Regions from separate parts of the Cellulomonas sp. zg-ZUI22 genome, predicted to be linked through region 1. Evidence: riboswitches for the same ligand, from Rfam matches in the RefSeq annotation. Region 1 holds a riboswitch; each other region holds the start of a gene.
The links. Region 1 has a riboswitch for S-adenosylmethionine ahead of J1G43_RS00800 (methylenetetrahydrofolate reductase). Riboswitches for the same ligand answer to the same signal wherever they lie in the genome.

Region 1 (5,387 bases):
GCAGTCGGCCCGCCTGGTCCACGACGGGTTCGTCTCCGAGGTCGGCGCCGAGCGCCTGCCGCAGCTGGTCCGCTACCTGCGCGCCGCGCGGCACCGCCTGGCCAAGGCCGCGGAGAACCCCACCCGCGACGCCGACCTGGCCTGGCAGGTGCACGACGTCGAGGAGCTGTACACGGGCGCCCGCGAGCGCGCACGGACCGCCTCCCCCGACCCGGCCCGCGACGCGACGCTCGACGACGTCCGCTGGCTGCTGGAGGAGCTGCGCGTCAGCCTGTTCGCCCAGCAGCTCGGCACGCCGGTGCCCGTGAGCCCCACGCGCATCCGCAAGACCCTCGCCGGCCTGACCTGACGGCTCCCGTGCGCCGGCGGCCCCGGCGCTCGTCCGGCCGCCCACAGCCCTGCGGCGCGCGCGGGTCCCCACCGCGCCGCCGCGCGGGGCGCGGGCCGTCGGGAGGCCGGTCCAGACTCGGGGCATGACGTCAGCACCCACGCCGCCGTTCCGCTGCTTCGGTGGCAGCGACCCCCTCTACACCGCCTACCACGACGACGAGTGGGGCGTGCCCGTGCACGACGAGCACGCGCTGTACGAGCGCCTCGCCCTCGAGGCGTTCCAGTCCGGGCTCGCCTGGATCACGATCCTGCGCAAGCGGCCCGCCTTCCGGGAGGCGTTCGCCGGGTTCGACCCCGAGGCGGTGGCCCGGTTCGGCGAGGACGACGTCGAGCGGCTGCTCGCCGACGTCGGGATCGTGCGCAACCGCGCCAAGATCGAGGCGACCGTCGCCAACGCGCGCGCCGTGCTCGCGCTGCACGCGTCCGGGCGCACCCTCGACGAGCTGCTGTGGTCGTACGCGCCCGGGCCGCGGCCGCGGCCCCGCACGTTCGCGGACGTGCCGTCCAGCACGCCGGACTCCGCCGCGCTGGCCAAGGAGCTCAAGAGCCACGGGTTTCGGTTCGTCGGCCCGACCACCGCGTACGCGGCGATGCAGGCGTGCGGGGTGGTGGACGACCACCTCGAGGGCTGCGTCGTGGTGCGGCGGGGGGCGGCCGCCGCGACGGGCGCCGATACTCCCCCAGGGTGACAGCGCGCCCACGGGCTCGGCACGGGCCCACCTCGCGGCTAGTGTGCCCGCATGGCGGAGGATCGGGAGCTCGACGGGCGGTACGCGGCCGTACGGGCCGCGCACGACGCGTGGCTGAGCGAGGACGACGCGGACGCCGTGGTGCTCGAGGCCGTCCAGCACGGTCTGCTGGCGGTCCCCGTCCTGGTCCCCACCTCGTCCCCGGGGCTGCCGCACCAGCGCACGAGCCGGGAGGGCTCGGTCCTGCAGCGTCGGCGCCGCTGACCTGCAGGGGGCCGGCGAGCGCCGCCGTCGACGACCGCCCGCGACGCCTGCGGGCCGGACGAGGGCGTCTCACATTCCGAGTAGCGCTGTCCGCCATCCGGGCACAGGCGTACGATCCTCGGCGACCATCCAGAGCGGCTGAGAGACCTGGCTCGACGACGCCGCAGCAACCCCCCTCCTCGCGAGGGTGTGGGTGCTTCCGCCAGGAACGATGGAGTGACGATGAGCGTGCGCGACCGTGCCACCGACCCCTCGTGCGGGGCGTCCCACCCGACAGCTGCGCGTCCGGCGCGATGAGCGTCGTGGCCGAGATCCCGACCACCGCCCCGCCGACGAGCTCCGCGGCGGCGTCCGGGCCGGCGTCGGCGGCGCCGGAGCCCTCCCGCGCCGCACGGCGTCGGACCGACCCGGCGGGCGCCCTGGACCGCCCCACGGTCTCCTTCGAGCTGTTCCCCCCGCGCAACCCGGACGCCGCCCCCCGGCTCTGGGCGACCGTGCGCGAGCTCGAGTCCGTCGAGCCCGACTTCGTGTCGGTCACCTACGGGGCGTCGGGCCACACGCGGCAGACCACGCGAGCGTTCGTCCGCCGGCTGCTGCGCGAGACGTCGCTCAACCCGATCGCCCACCTGACCTGCGTCGGGACCTCGCGCGACGAGGTGACCACGATCGTCGAGGAGTTCCTCGACGAGGGCGTGCGCTCCTTCCTCGCGCTGCGCGGCGACCCGCCCGCGGGCGAGCCGGACTGGCGGCCGCACCCGCAGGGCGTGCACACCGCCGCCGAGCTCGTCGAGCTGCTGCGCGAGATCGAGCGCCGCCGGTGCGGCCGCAGCGCCGCACAGGCCGTGCGCGCCCGCGTCCGCCCGCTGTCCGTGGCGGTCGCGGCGTTCCCCCGCGGCAACCACGCCACCGGCGGCACCCGCGCCCAGGACGTCCAGGCGCTGCTGGCCAAGCAGGAGGCGGGCGCGGACTTCGCGATCTCGCAGGTCTTCTTCGACGCCGAGGCCTACCTGGGCCTGGTCGCCGAGGCCCGCACCGCGGGCGTCACGATCCCGATCGTGCCGGGCATCATCCCGACCACCGACCCCGCGCGGCTGCACCGCGTCCAGGAGCTCACGGGCGTCCCCGTGCCCGACCGTCTCCTCGACCTGCTCGGCTCCACCGACGACCCCGTCGAGCGGCACCGCCGCGGCACGCGGGCCGGCGTCGACCTGGTCAACCGGGTCCTCGACGGCGGTGCGCCCGGCGTCCACGTCTACACCTTCAACAAGCACGAGGCGGCGCTCGACCTGCTCGACGGCGCCGACCTCGTCGGCGGCCGCCGCAGCACCGTCGCCGCCCACGACCTCACCGCGCCCGACGGCACCCCCGCCGACGCGACCACGACGACACCGCGAGGAACCCTGTCATGACCGACACCACGCCCGCGCCGGCGACCCCGGCCTTCCCCGCAGGCTCCGTCCTCGGCTACCCGCGCATCGGCCCGCGCCGCGAGCTCAAGAAGGCCCTCGAGGCGTTCTGGGCCGGCCGGACCTCGGCCGACGAGGTCGAGGCCGTCGCGGCCGACCTGCGCCGCCGCACCCGCACCCGCCTGGCGGAGCTCGGGCTGGCCACCGACGCCCCGGCCATCCCCAGCGCGTTCTCGTTCTACGACCAGGTGCTGGACGCGACCGCGCTGGTCGGCGCCGTGCCCGCCCGGTTCGCCGACCTGCAGGACGCCGACGGCCGCCTCGACCTGGCCGGCTACTCGACCGTGGCCCGCGGCCGCGGCGACGACCTCCCGCTCGAGATGACGAAGTGGTTCGACACGAACTACCACTACCTCGTCCCGGAGATCGGCCCGGACACCGCGTTCCGCTACGCGTCGGACCGACCCGTCGCGGAGTTCGCCGAGGCGCTGGCCGACGGCGTGCTGACCCGGCCCGTGGTCGTCGGTCCCGTCACCTTCCTCGCGCTGGCGAAGCCGACGGAGGACGCCCCGGCCGGCTTCTCGCCGATCGACCGCCTCGACGACCTGCTCCCCGTGTACGCCCGGCTGCTCGCCGAGCTCGCCGCCGCCGGTGCCACCTGGGTGCAGATCGACGAGCCCGCGCTCGTCTCCGACTCCGTCGGCGTCTCCGCCGAGGTCCTCGCCGACGCCACGACGCGCGCCTACCGCGCACTGGCGACCGAGCTCGCCCGCCCGCAGCGCCCGGCCATCCTGCTCGCCGCCCCGTACGGCGACCTCGGTGCCGCGCTGCCCGTCGTCGCGGCCACCGACGTCGAGGGCCTCGCGCTCGACCTCGTCCGCGGCGACGCGCCGACCGTCACCGTCCCCGGCCTCGCCGGCAAGACGCTCGTCGGCGGGGTGATCGACGGCCACAACATCTGGCGCGCCGACCTCGACGCCAAGCTCGCGGTCCTCGAGCAGCTCGGGACGCTCGGCGCCGCCGCGGTCACCGTCGGCACGTCGACGTCGCTGTTCCACGTCCCGCACACGCTCGAGGACGAGCCGGCGCTCGACCGCACGCTGGTCTCCTGGCTCGCCTTCGCGGACGAGAAGGTCCGCGAGGTCGCGACGCTCGCCGAGGGCCTGACCGCGGGCCGCGAGGCCATCCACGAGCAGCTGCTCGCCGCGTCCGACGCGGTACGCTCCCGCGCGACGGCCCCGGGCGTCGTGCGTCCGGAGGTGCGCGAGCGTGCCGCCGCCCTGACCGACGAGCAGTTCCGCCGCGGCCCGTTCGACCAGCGCAAGGCCGCCCAGGCCGCCCGCCTCGACCTGCCGGCGCTGCCGACGACGACCATCGGCTCGTTCCCGCAGACCCCCGAGATCCGCAAGGCGCGCGCCGCCTTCGGCAAGGGCGAGCTGACGGCGGGGCAGTACGAGGACGAGATGAAGGCGGAGATCCGCCGCGTCGTCGAGCTGCAGGAGCGCATCGGCCTGGACGTGCTGGTGCACGGTGAGCCCGAGCGCAACGACATGGTCCAGTACTTCGCCGAGAACCTCGACGGGTTCGCCGTCACGCAGAACGGCTGGGTCCAGTCGTACGGGTCGCGGTGCACGCGTCCGTCGATCCTGTGGGGCGACGTGTCGCGGCCCGCACCCATCACGGTGGCGTGGGCGCAGTACGCGCAGTCCCTCACGGCCAAGCCGATGAAGGGCATGCTCACCGGCCCGGTGACGATCCTGGCGTGGTCGTTCGTCCGCGACGACCAGCCGCTCGGTGACACCGCGAACCAGGTCGCCCTGGCGCTGCGCGACGAGATCGCCGACCTCGAGGCCGCCGGCATCGCGGTCGTGCAGGTCGACGAGCCCGCGCTGCGCGAGCTGCTCCCCCTGCGCGAGAAGGACCACGCCGCGTACCTCGACTGGTCGGTCCGCTCGTTCCGTCTCTCGACGGCGGGCGTGCGCCCGGACACCCAGATCCACACGCACCTGTGCTACTCGGAGTTCGGCGAGATCATGGACGCGATCGACGGCCTCGACGCCGACGTGACCAGCATCGAGGCCGCGCGCTCGAAGATGGAGATCCTCGGCGACATCGCCGCGGCCGGGTACCCGCGCGCCGTGGGCCCGGGTGTCTACGACATCCACTCGCCGCGCGTCCCCTCGGAGGCGGAGGTCACCGAGCTGCTCACCGAGGCGGTCCGCACCATCGCCGTCGACCAGCTCTGGGTCAACCCGGACTGCGGCCTCAAGACCCGCCGCTACGAGGAGGTCACCCCCTCCCTCGAGCACCTGGTCGCCGCCACCCGCACGGTGCGCGCCACGCTCTGACGCCCACGGCACGACCCGAGGCCCCGGCCGCCACCCGGCGACCGGGGCCTCGCCGTCGCTCCGGGGCCCGCGCGAGGGCGCTCCAGCCCTCCCCCGCCCGGCGCGGCGGGCGGGCCACCCCGCGGCAGCCCTACCCTGCGGGCATGGGTTCACCGTTCGACGTCACCGTCGCCGACCTGCGGCGGCGCACCTCGCTGAAGTGGCACACCTACCCCGACGACGTCCTGCCCGCGTTCGTCGCCGAGATGGACGTCCTCCCGCTCGACGCGGTCGTGGACGCCACCACCGCC
Region 2 (5,387 bases), 510 kb from region 1:
TCGACGGCACGGCCACGACCACCGCGACCACCACCCCCTTCACCGTGGAGGAACGGACCAGCCGGCTGGTGGGTGACCTGTGCACCGATCGACCCACCCCACCCGACTGCTGACCGCCGTGCGAGGACCCTGGCCAGGCCACCGGCCCGCACCGGAAGAGCCCTTCACCGGCACGGTGAACGGCTCCGGCAGCGGTCACCGTGGACCGGATGCCCCGCTCCGGCCCTCAATCCCTTCGTCCGGTCTGCCGATCTGTGAACCTGTGACCGTGCCCCCCGACGACCTGCCGCGCTCGCCGACCGGCCGCGTGCCGCAGTGGGTCGTCGACGAGACGGCCGGGTTCACGGTCGCACCGCCTGCGTGGCGCCCGGACGACGGCCGTCTGCCCCCGCCGCCGCGGCGGCGGAGCCTGTTGGGCCGGCTCGCGGTGGTCGTCGCGCTCGCGCTCGGCGGGTGGTGGGTCGTCACGGCCGTCCTGCCGGGCTTCCTGCGGGAGGTGGACGCGCCGTTCCTCGACGGCATCGTCGCGGGCCGGGTGCCGGAGCCGACCGCCGAGGTCGCCGCGCTGGCCACCGAGATGTTCCTCACCGACGAGGGGCGCGACCTGCTGTACCGGTCGGAGCCGGAGCTGCTGGGTGCGGCGGAGTTCACGGGGCGGTGCGACCGCGGCGACGCCCCCGCCGGGCAGAGCGGTGGCGCGGTGGGCTGCTACCACACGGCCGCCGGCGGTCTGGAGACCGGTGGGCGCATCGTCGTCTACGAGCCGGCGGACCCCCGCCTGCGCGGGTTCGTCGTCGAGACCGCCGCGCACGAGCTGCTGCACGCCGCGTGGAACGAGCTCACGGCGGATGAGCAGGCGACGGCGCTGGCGGCGCTGGAGCCGGTCGTCGCCGGCATCGACCCGGCCGACGACCTGCACGAGCAGCTCGCCGGATCCGTCGGCGGCACACCGGCCAACCGCGCGACCGAGCTGTTCGCGTACCTCGGCACGCAGGTGTGGCAGCCGGGTGGGCTCGACCCGGCGCTCGAGGGGCTGTACGGGCGGTTCATCGCCGACAGGGAGTCGTTGGTGGGGGTGCACACCGCGTTCGAGCAGCAGCTGGACCAGCTCACCACCGAGTACGAGTCCGCACTGGCGACGTTCGAGGGCCGTCAGATGGAGCAGGTCAGGGCCACGATGGAGCTCGACGCGGACACCGACGAGCTCGCGCAGTACCGCGCGACGATCGAGGAGGAGGAGGCGCGCCTCGCGTCGCTGCCGGCCTCCCAGCGCGCGCGGTCGCTGCTGTCGTGGACGTGGCGCGACGGCACCACGCTGCCGCAGGCGCCGGCCGACGAGCTGCTGGCCGATGCGCGCGCCCTGCTCGCCCGGGACGAGGCGGAGCTCGCCGCCCGCACGGAGGCGCTGCGGGCCACGGATGAGGAGATCCTCGCGGAGCAGACGCGGATCACGACGGTACGGGTCGAGCTCGAGGCGCTGCTCGGGCAGCTCGTCCCGGGGTGATCGTCGGCCGGGACGTCCCGGCACCGCCGGACGACGCCGCCCCGGGGCCAGGGGCGCGGCGCCGTCCGGCGATCACCTCAGGCCTCGAGACCCGGAGGCAGCGCGATCTCGTACCCGATGCCGCTCAGCGCCGTGGCGTCGTCCGCGGCGTCGATGGTGCTGCCGGGCAGCAGCACGTCGGACAGGACCCGTCCGGTCGCGTCGGCGTGGTGGATCGCCGTGACCCCCCGCCCCCGGTACTGGTAGGCCAGCACGAGCACCCAGTCGACCGGCGCGGCGTCGGGGCCGCGCCCGTGCCGCAGCGGCGGGTCCAGGTGGTAGAGCGTCGCGGTGTGCGGCGGGATCGGCCGCCCGTCGTCGGCGCCCTCCTCGGGCTGCAGCGAGGCGACCTGCCATGCCACCGTGCGCCCGGGACGTCGCTGCAGCGTCCGCAGGCACGGTGTCCGCTCCTCGCGTGACGCCACGGCGACGTACCGGTCCCCCACGCGCACCACCCCGAGGTCGTCGTGCACCCACACGGTCGGGTCGTCGGTGCGCAGGTGGGCGACGAACGGTGCGTGGTCGTGCAGCCACCAGGTCGCGGTGGCACCGGAGGCGTGCTCGAGGCCGATGCGGTGCGGCCCCACGACCGTGAGCCGCCAGGGCGTCCCGGAGGCGGCGACGGCGCGGGCGACGAGCTCCGGCTGGACGACGTGGCCCGGTGAGGTGGACACGCACACCACGTGGGTGGGGGGATCGAGAGCGAGGTCGGACACGGGTTCTCCCGGAGGTCGAGCGTCTTCCCGTGCCGGCGGCGCGGGCGGATCTTCCTCCGGGGGCACCGTGCGCTCTGCGCGGTTGCCAGTCGGCCTGCCGGAGGGCTTGTGGCCGAGCTTCGTGATCGGGGCCCACGGTAGCGGCAAGGGCTGACATCACCGGCCCGTCGGGGAGATCCAGACCGTCGTCACCAGCTGACGGCCCGGCTCCCTCAGGCTGCGCCCGGGCCACCGCCCACCGCGCGCACGGCCAGGTCGGCCAGGTCGTCGGCGTCGAGGCCCGGCCATCCGTGCAGCTTCTGCCGCCACTCGGCGGGCACAGCCGCGGCGCCGTGCGCCGCACCGGCGAGCGCACCGGCGATCGCCGCGACCGTGTCGGTGTCACGTCCCCCGCGCACGGCGCGCTCCAGGACGTCGACGAGGTCCGCGCCGTGGTGCAGGGCCGACCAGGCGCCCTGCAGCGCCTGCACCACCCACCCGTTCTTGGCGAAGTCCGCCGGCTGCAACTCCTCCGCCTCGGCGATGACGGCCGCCCACCGTGCCCGCCGGTCCGCCGGGAGCCACGTGAGCTGCGCCGTCAGGTCGACGACGCCCTCGCGCACCGCGTGCCGCACCGCCAGCGACCACAGCACGCACGCGTCCCCGGCGTCGGGGTCGCCGTGCGTGAGGTCGGAGACGGCGCGCGCGGCCGCCGCGAGCGCCTCCTCCCGACCGTCGCCGAGGTACCCGAGCGCCACGGGGCCGGTGCGCATGAGCGTGCCGTTGCCACCCGCGTGCCGGGGGTTGGCGGCATAGTGCTCAGCGGACTGCCGACGGGCCGCTGCGGCGGTGGGCTCCGGCAGGGCGTCGAGCAGGGTGCTGGTCTGCACCCCGATGTCCGTGGCGGTCAGCGCCCACTCCGCCCACGCGGCGACGATCCGGTCGAGGCACGCCTCGTCGGCGAGCGAGCCGCCGTCGGCCAGCACCTGCGCGATCGGCACGGCCATGGACGTGTCGTCGGTCCACTCCCCCGGCTCCCAGTCGAAGCTGCCGCCCCCGGCCATGTGGACAGGCTGGTCGTCGGGCAGCGGCGGACCGAACTCGTAGCCGGCGCCCAGGGCGTCGCCCGCGGCGGAGCCGAGCAGGGCGCCGATGGCGCGGTCGGTCTGGGCAGGGGTGAGGGGCATGGGACCTCCGGGGGCGGGGACAGCGGGTGCCCGAGGGTGCCACGAGGCACCGACATCGCTGGTCGGAGGGCCTGCGCGTCACCCGTCGGCGGTTGCCCCGGCGGGTGGGCCGGCGAGCAGCTGCCGGACGCGCGCGTACTTCGCCACCAGTCGCGCCCGGGTCGCGTCGTCCAGGGCCGCGAGCCGGGCGGGGTCCGTGTTGTCCGCCAGGTCCGCCGTCTTGACGGCCACGGCCAGCGGGTCGCGCCGCACGCGTGCGATGTAGTCCTCCAGGGGCTCACCGGCGACCTTGCTCACCGCGACGACCGCCGCGACGACGTCGTCCGGGATGCCGGCGGCGCGCAGGTCGTCGGGGGTGACGTCGGTGTCCTCGACCACGTCGTGCAGCCACGCGGCGGCGACCACGCGCTCGTCACCGCCGGCGGCTGCGGCGTGCGCGGCCACGCGCGCCGGGTGCCCGATGTAAGGCGCACCGGCCTTGTCGCTCTGGCCACGGTGGGCGTCGGTCGCGATCCGGCGCGCGGTGGTGACGAGGTCGGTCACGACGCGCCGTCCGGGGCGGGGTCGGGGGCGGGATCCGGTGCGGGATCCGGACCAGGTGCGCCCGCGGCGGGACGGTCGACGGTGAGGCTCGTCGCCAGCGCGCGGACGGCCTGCTCCAACGCGGCCACGTGCGGCTCGCCCGTGGTGGTGCCGGTGAGCACCGCCAGCCAGATCGAGTCCGGCACGGGTGCGGCCACCTGGACGGTGTGCTGCTCGCCGCCGGTGACGGTCTGCTCGGAGCGCGTCGCCAGGAGCCCGGGACCCAGGCCCGTGGCGACGGGCTCCCCCGCCCGCAGCACGAGCCGCGCGAGGTCGAGGTCGGCCCGGACCGGCGCGGTGCGCAGCCAGGTCAGGCTCATGGTCGAGACGTCGGGCTCGTCGTGCTGCTCCGGGGTGACGTCCGTCGGCAGGTGCAGGAACGTCGCGAGCGCACCGCTGGCGGCGCTCGCCCGCGCGACGCCGTGCAGCAGGTACCCCAGGCCGCCGCGGCGGCGGTCGTCCAGCGCCGCCCACAGCGGGGTCCGCGCGACGAGCGCGAGCAGGTCGTCGCCGAGCGAGGCCGAGTCCCCGCGCAGCGTCTGCCAGCCGGCGGGCGCCTGCAGCGTGAAGGCGAACGGCGGGCGCGCAGGCGTCCCGGCGCGACGTCCCGGGGGTGCGGCTGCGGTGCTCACAAGCCGCGAGCCTAGCGAGGGACGGCGGCGCGAACGGGGCGAAACACCTCACCCTCGGGACGACGCCCACGACACGGGTCGAACCAGTATGTTTCGGGCAGCCACCGACGACCCGGAGGGACGCCCGATGACCGCCGTCGACGCGGCCGAGCAGCGCGTGCAGGAGCTGCAGGCCCTGCTCGCCGCCGTGCGTGCCGCCCGCGCGCGCGTGCCCTCGCTGCGGCGCGCGACCGGGACGGTCGGCGCACCCGGGAGCTGGACGGGCACCGCCGCGCACCGGCTGCACCACGACGAGCTGGTGCCCCTGACCGACCAGCTGACTCATGGCCTGGACCGGGCTGAGCAGGCCGTGCTGGACGACCTGCAGCAGGCCCGGCGCGCGCTCACCCGCGCGGAGGACGAGCAGGAGGCCGCCGAGCGGAGGCCCGCGTCGTGACCCGGGTGGTGGAGGTCAGCGCGGACGCGGTCGCGGGTGTGCGCTCGGACGTCGCGGCGGTGCGGGAGTCGCTGGACGCGGACTGGGGATCGCTGCGGTCGCGGGCGCTGGCGCTCGGGGTGCGCACCTCGGGGTTCGACGACGTGCTGGGCGCCCGTGACCGGCTGGGCACCCACGTGCTGCCCGTGGTCGACCGGCACCTGGACCGGGCCCGGGCGCTGGAGCAGCTGCGGTACGGGTCGATGGGCGGACCGCTGCCCGTGCTCGACGTCGACCCCGCACCCCTCGCGGTGCCGTTCACCTCCTCCCCGA
Region 3 (5,387 bases), 940 kb from region 1:
CGGCCGTGGGCTGGTCGCCTCCGCACGCTCGGTGGTGCCCGGTGGCGCGCGGGCGACGTCCCGCGGGCTGCCCGACGTCACCTACGTCGTGCACGACGTCCACGCCGACGCCGACCACCTGACCGCGTACCAGCACCTGCTCCACGAGCCCGGCACGGACGCGCTGCCGGCGGGGTACGTGCACGTCCTGGCGTTCCCGGTGGCGATGGCGCTGATGGTCCGTCCGGACTTCCCGCTGCCACTGCTCGGGATGGTGCACCTGGCCAACCGCGTCGAGCAGCGCCGTCCGCTCGCGCTCGGCGACCGGCTCGCCGTGCGGGCCTGGTCCCAGGACCTGCGGCCGCACCGCTCGGGCACCCAGGTGAACCTCGTCACCGAGGTGAGCGCCGACGGCGAGGTCGCCTGGCTCGGTGTCTCGACGTACCTCGCCAAGGCCGTCCGCCTGCCCGACGCGCCCCGCGACGAGACCCCGCGCCCCGAGTTCACGCCGCCGGTGCGCACGGGTCGCTGGGAGCTGCCGGCCGACGTCGGTCGCCGGTACGCCGCCGTCTCCGGCGACCGCAACCCCATCCACCTGTCGCCCGTCACCGCGCGGGCGCTGGGGTTCAAGCGGGCGATCGCGCACGGCATGTACACGGCGTCGCGGGCCCTCGCGGACGTGGGCGCCGCACGCGGCGACGCGTTCGTCTGGTCGGTCGAGTTCGCCGCGCCGGTCCTGCTGCCCGCGACGCCCGACGTGCGGGTCGCCCCGGACGGCGACGGGCACGCGTTCACCGTCTGGCACCCGCGCTCGGGCCGGCTGCACCTCGCGGGGCAGGTCACCCCGCTGTCCTGACCGCCCGCGAGCGCTCGGCCCCCAGTCCGCGAGAGGTCGATCCAGCACACCCCACCCGTGCTGGATCGCCCTCTCGCCGGCTGGGGGCCGCGGTGCGCAACGGCGTTCGCCCGGGAGGCCGTCGGGCGAGGGTGTCCGCGGTCCGTGGGAGGGTCGGGCCATGCTGAACGGTGACGCGTACGACCTCGAGCCCGACGCCGACCTCGACGGCCTGGCGTTCCGCGGGCTGGACCTGACCGGCCGCGACGCGTCACGCGCGAGGTTCCTCGACTGCGAGGTCGAGGACTGCGACCTCGACCAGGTCACGATGGACGGCGTGCGGGTCCTCGACACCACCTGGACGGGGGTGCGCGCCGGTGCGCTGCCCGCACCGTCCTCGACGTGGCGGGACGTGACGCTGACGGGCGTGCGCGTCGGCGCGCTGACCGCGTTCGGCTCCACGTGGACGCGGGTCCACGTCGTCGGCGGCAAGATCGACTACCTCGACCTGCGCGAGTCCACGGTGGACGAGCTGCGGCTGGAGGGCGTGACGCTGGGTGACCTGGACCTGAGCCACGCGCGCGTGCGCCGGCTCACCGTCGTCGACTGCGACCTGCGCCGCCTCGACGCGACCCAGGCACGCCTGGTGGCGTGCGACCTGCGCGGCGCGCGGCTGCGGGTCGTCGAGGGGGTCGGCAGCCTCGGCGGCGCGCAGGTCACCCACGACCAGCTGCTGGACCTGGCACCTCTGCTCGCCCACCACGTCGGGCTCGTCGTCGAGGACTGACCCCTCGACCGCACCGCGGCTCACCAGCCCGCGAGCGCGACCACCTCCGCGGCGACGTCCTGCGGCGTCCGACCGTCGGTGGCGACCCGGTGCACGCCCGTGCCGGCCCGCTCGCCCAGCCGCACCGCGGCGGCGTCCGAGCGCGCGACGTGCGCGTCGTACGACGCGCCGTGCTCGCGCCGGCCCAGCCGCTCCCGCGCGGTCGCGTCCGAGCCGGTGAGCAGCACCGACGTCACGTGGGGGCGGTCCCCCACGGCGGCGGCGAGCACGTCGGCCTGCAGCACGCTGACGGTGTTCGTGTACACCAGCCGCCGGTACCCCAGGGCGCGGTAGCGACGCCAGACGTCCGCCAGGTTGGCCTCGGCCACGCCGTGCTCCCACGGCGCCGGGTGCGCGAGGTCCAGCGCGTCACCCTCGACCCAGGCGTGCGGCACGTCCCGCGCGACGAGCAGGTCGTGGACCGCCGCGGCGACCGTCGACTTGCCGACCCCGGACCGCCCGCCGAGCAGCAGCACCGACGTGCGCGCGGCGGGCACCCCGTCCCCGGCGAGCCGCTCCTCGAGCCCCGCGCGCACGTCCGGCCACTCGTCCGCGAGCACCGAGAAGTACAGCGAGTCCTGGCGCGTCCCGTCGGCGGCGACACGGTGCCCCCGCAGCCGACCCTCCGGCCGGGCACCGAGCCGGGTGACCGCCGCGATCGACCGGGCGTTGCGCGCCTCGACGCGGTAGGCGACGCGCGCGACGTCCCACGTGTCGAAGGCGTGCGCCATCAGCAGCAGCTTGCAGGCGGGGTTCACGTGCGTGCCCCACACGCGCGGGTCGGAGAACGTGTGCCCGACCTCGAGCCGTCCCATCCGCAGGTCGACGTCGTAGAACGACGTGGACCCGACCACCTCGCCGTCCACGAGCACCGCGAACGCGTACCGCGCCGGCGTCCCGTGGGCCGTCCGCACGACGTCCCGCAGATCGTCGACGCCCCGGGGCGTGGGCGACGTCATGCCCGCCCACACCCGGTCGTCGACGAAGGCCGCGAGCGCCGTCGCGTGGTCCTCGGCGAGGGGGACGAGGCGCACACCGTGGCCGTCGAGCGTCAGGTCGTGGAGCACGCGGACGATCCTCCCCCCGCCCCGACCGGGCGACCAGCGGATTCGCGGGTGTCCCGCACGGTGGGACGTCGCCCGCCGCGGGGCGCGCGTCGCCGGCGCGACGGCCGGGTCGGTGCGCCTCAGTCGTCCAGCGCCGGCCCGCAGGCGGCCGCCGCGGTCGCGGCCAGGTGGTCCAGCCCTTGCACCTCGATGAGCGGGCGCGTGTCGTCGACGACGGACCAGCAGCCGTCGACCACCTCGTACTCCGCCTGCGTCCCGCGCACCAGCAGCACGCCGAGCGCGGCGACGAGCCGGTCCACGTGCTCGGCCGTCGTCCCGACCCCGACCGACGCGCGCACGGCGCCGTGGGACGCCCCGAGGTGCGCGAGCAGCGGGTGCGCGCAGAACCGCCCGTCGCGCACGCCGATGCCGTGCTCGGCCGCCAGGTACGCCGCGACCAGGCCCGGGTTCAGGTCCGCCACCGTGAACGTCACGACGCCCACCGGGTCGGTCGAGTCCGGCCAGATCCGCGCGACGCGCACGCCGTCGAGCCGCTCGAGGCCTCGCACCAGGCGGTCCCGCAGCGCCTGCTCGTGCGCCTCGAGCGCACCCGCGGGCAGGTCGGCGAGCGTGTCGCAGGCCTGCGCGAGCGCGATCGCCCCGAGCACGTTGGGCGACCCGGCCTCGTGCCGGGCAGGTGCCGGCTGCCAGACCGTCCGGTCGGCCCGCACGTCACGCACCGCACCTCCCCCTGCGAGGTACGGCGTGCCCGTGTCGAGCCAGTCCCGGCGCCCCACGAGGGCGCCGGCACCGAACGGGGCGTACGTCTTGTGGCCGGAGAACGCGACGTAGTCGACGTCCGTCGCGGCCAGCGAGAACCCCCGGTGCGGCACCAGCTGCGCACCGTCCACGGCGACCCGGGCACCGGCACCGTGCGCGAGCGCGACCACCCGGTCCAGCGGCAGCGCCTCCCCCGTCACGTTCGACGCCCCGGTCACGGTCACCAGGGCGTACGGGCGGCGTGCGAGCTCGGTGCGCAGCGCGTCGAGCGTGGCCGCGACCGTCGGCTGCACCGGCAGGACGGTCGCGACGCGCCCCGTCCCGGACTGCCCGCCCCCGCTGTGCTGCACCCACGGCAGCAGGTTGGCGTGGTGCTCGACGTCGAGGACGAGCACCGCCTCGCCGTGCGGCACGACGCCGGCGAGCAGGTTGAGCGAGTCGGTGGTGTTGCGCGTGATGATCGCGACGTCGTCCTCGCGGGCCCCCACGAAGCGGGCGATCGACTGCCGGGACGTCTCGTAGAGCGCGGTCGAGACCTGCGACAGGTAGCCGGCGCCGCGGTGCACCGAGGCGTACAGCGGCAGCACCTCGGCGACGCGCGCGCCCACGGACTCCAGCGCGGGGGCGCTGGCGGCGCAGTCGAGGTTGGCGTAGGTGCGGCTGGTGCCGTCGACGAGCGGGACGGTGGTCGACGCGCCGACGACCGGCAGCAGCGGCGCGTCCCCGCTGCGCGGTCCGGGGGCCGCGGTGCCCGACGCCTCGTCGGCACACGCGAACAGCTCGGTGATCGTGGTCATGGTGCTCCTCCGGAACGGTCCGGGGACCGCCGAGGGCCCCGCGCTTGCCGGCGCCGAACGGCGCGCGGCCAGGTCGTCACCCGGGGCACCCCACCGCGGAGGAGGGTTGCCGGCCAGCGAGCCGGGGCTTGTCGCTGGCGCTCATGACCTGTGTCGAGGATCGGCCGCCCGGCGCGGGCATGTCAACGGCACCACGCCGCCGCTCTCAGGATGCGAGACGCGCCGTCTCACCTTCCGTACCTCGCGGCGCGCGCTCCAGGCTGTGCAGCATCACCACGCTGCGGTACGTCTTGCCGGGCCACTGCACGACGTCGGCGTCGACGAAGCCCCACCGCCGGTACATCGCGCGCAGCGGCGCAGCGGGCTCCGCCGTGTCCAGGCCCACCGACCGCATGCCGCGCGCGAGGGACCACTCGCGCAGCACGCCCCACAGGTACGTCGCCAGCCCTCGCGCCCGCAGGTCCGGACGGACGGCGAGCTGGTTGAGCCAGACGCGGTCCGGCTCGAGCGCCAGGTCGGTGAGCGCCTTGATGCCGCGGCCAGGAGGGCTGGTCGCGGTGATGGTGCCCGCGAGGCCGCCGGCCGCGTCGACCAGCACCCACGAGGCGCCCACACCGAGGCTGCGCCGGGCGGTCGTCGCCTCGTCCTGGGTGGCACCCGTGAAGTTCAGGCCGCGCGCGGCGAGGTCCGCGTACGCGTCGTGCAGCAGACGCGTCAGCGCCGGCACGTCATCAGGGGTCACGGGTCGCAGCACGAGGTCCTCGGGGGCGTCCATCGCGCACCACCCTGGCACGGCCCGCGGCCCCGTCGCACCGCGGCGGGGCGTGCGTGAGACGCCCTGCCGGTGGCGACGCACCCTGGCGTAGCATCGCGGCGACCATCCAGAGCGGCCGAGAGATCTGGCTCGACGACGCCGCAGCAACCCGCACGGGCGACCGTGGCCGAGGGTGCTACCGCCAGAGACGATGGGAGGACCATGACCGTGCAGCCACGTCCCGCACCCGGGTACGCCGGGGACCTCACCCCCACCGAGGCCTGGGACCTGCTCGCCGAGCGCGACGACGCCGTCCTCGTCGACGTCCGCACGGACGCCGAGTGGCGCTACGTCGGCGTGCCGGACCTGC

Region 2: it holds a riboswitch for S-adenosylmethionine, as region 1 does, so the genes downstream of both, J1G43_RS03145 (hypothetical protein) here and J1G43_RS00800 (methylenetetrahydrofolate reductase) in region 1, are expected to answer to the same signal.
Region 3: it holds a riboswitch for S-adenosylmethionine, as region 1 does, so the genes downstream of both, J1G43_RS05035 (aminotransferase class V-fold PLP-dependent enzyme) here and J1G43_RS00800 (methylenetetrahydrofolate reductase) in region 1, are expected to answer to the same signal.

Annotation. Positions count from the first base shown of each region.
Region 1 covers NZ_JAFMUZ010000001.1:168,226-173,612, forward strand. Annotated here, with positions in the region: gene hrpA (ATP-dependent RNA helicase HrpA) at 1-349, shown strand, start outside; gene J1G43_RS00790 (DNA-3-methyladenine glycosylase I) at 474-1,079, shown strand; gene J1G43_RS00795 (hypothetical protein) at 1,131-1,343, shown strand; SAM riboswitch class I at 1,466-1,572, shown strand; gene J1G43_RS00800 (methylenetetrahydrofolate reductase) at 1,637-2,752, shown strand; gene metE (5-methyltetrahydropteroyltriglutamate--homocysteine S-methyltransferase) at 2,749-5,097, shown strand; gene J1G43_RS00810 (MalY/PatB family protein) at 5,241-5,387, shown strand, end outside.
Region 2 covers NZ_JAFMUZ010000001.1:681,208-686,594, reverse strand. Annotated here, with positions in the region: gene J1G43_RS03155 (hypothetical protein) at 1-113, shown strand, start outside; gene J1G43_RS03150 (hypothetical protein) at 269-1,504, shown strand; gene J1G43_RS03145 (hypothetical protein) at 1,582-2,259, opposite strand; SAM riboswitch class IV at 2,274-2,386, opposite strand; gene J1G43_RS03140 (ADP-ribosylglycohydrolase family protein) at 2,472-3,425, opposite strand; gene J1G43_RS03135 (HD domain-containing protein) at 3,504-3,968, opposite strand; gene J1G43_RS19540 (hypothetical protein) at 3,965-4,639, opposite strand; gene J1G43_RS03125 (hypothetical protein) at 4,767-5,075, shown strand; gene J1G43_RS03120 (hypothetical protein) at 5,072-5,387, shown strand, end outside.
Region 3 covers NZ_JAFMUZ010000001.1:1,111,328-1,116,714, reverse strand. Annotated here, with positions in the region: gene J1G43_RS05055 (MaoC/PaaZ C-terminal domain-containing protein) at 1-835, shown strand, start outside; gene J1G43_RS05050 (pentapeptide repeat-containing protein) at 996-1,601, shown strand; gene J1G43_RS19555 (GNAT family N-acetyltransferase) at 1,622-2,707, opposite strand; gene J1G43_RS05035 (aminotransferase class V-fold PLP-dependent enzyme) at 2,827-4,263, opposite strand; SAM riboswitch class IV at 4,299-4,412, opposite strand; gene J1G43_RS05030 (GNAT family N-acetyltransferase) at 4,469-5,038, opposite strand; SAM riboswitch class I at 5,138-5,235, shown strand; gene J1G43_RS05025 (rhodanese-like domain-containing protein) at 5,240-5,387, shown strand, end outside.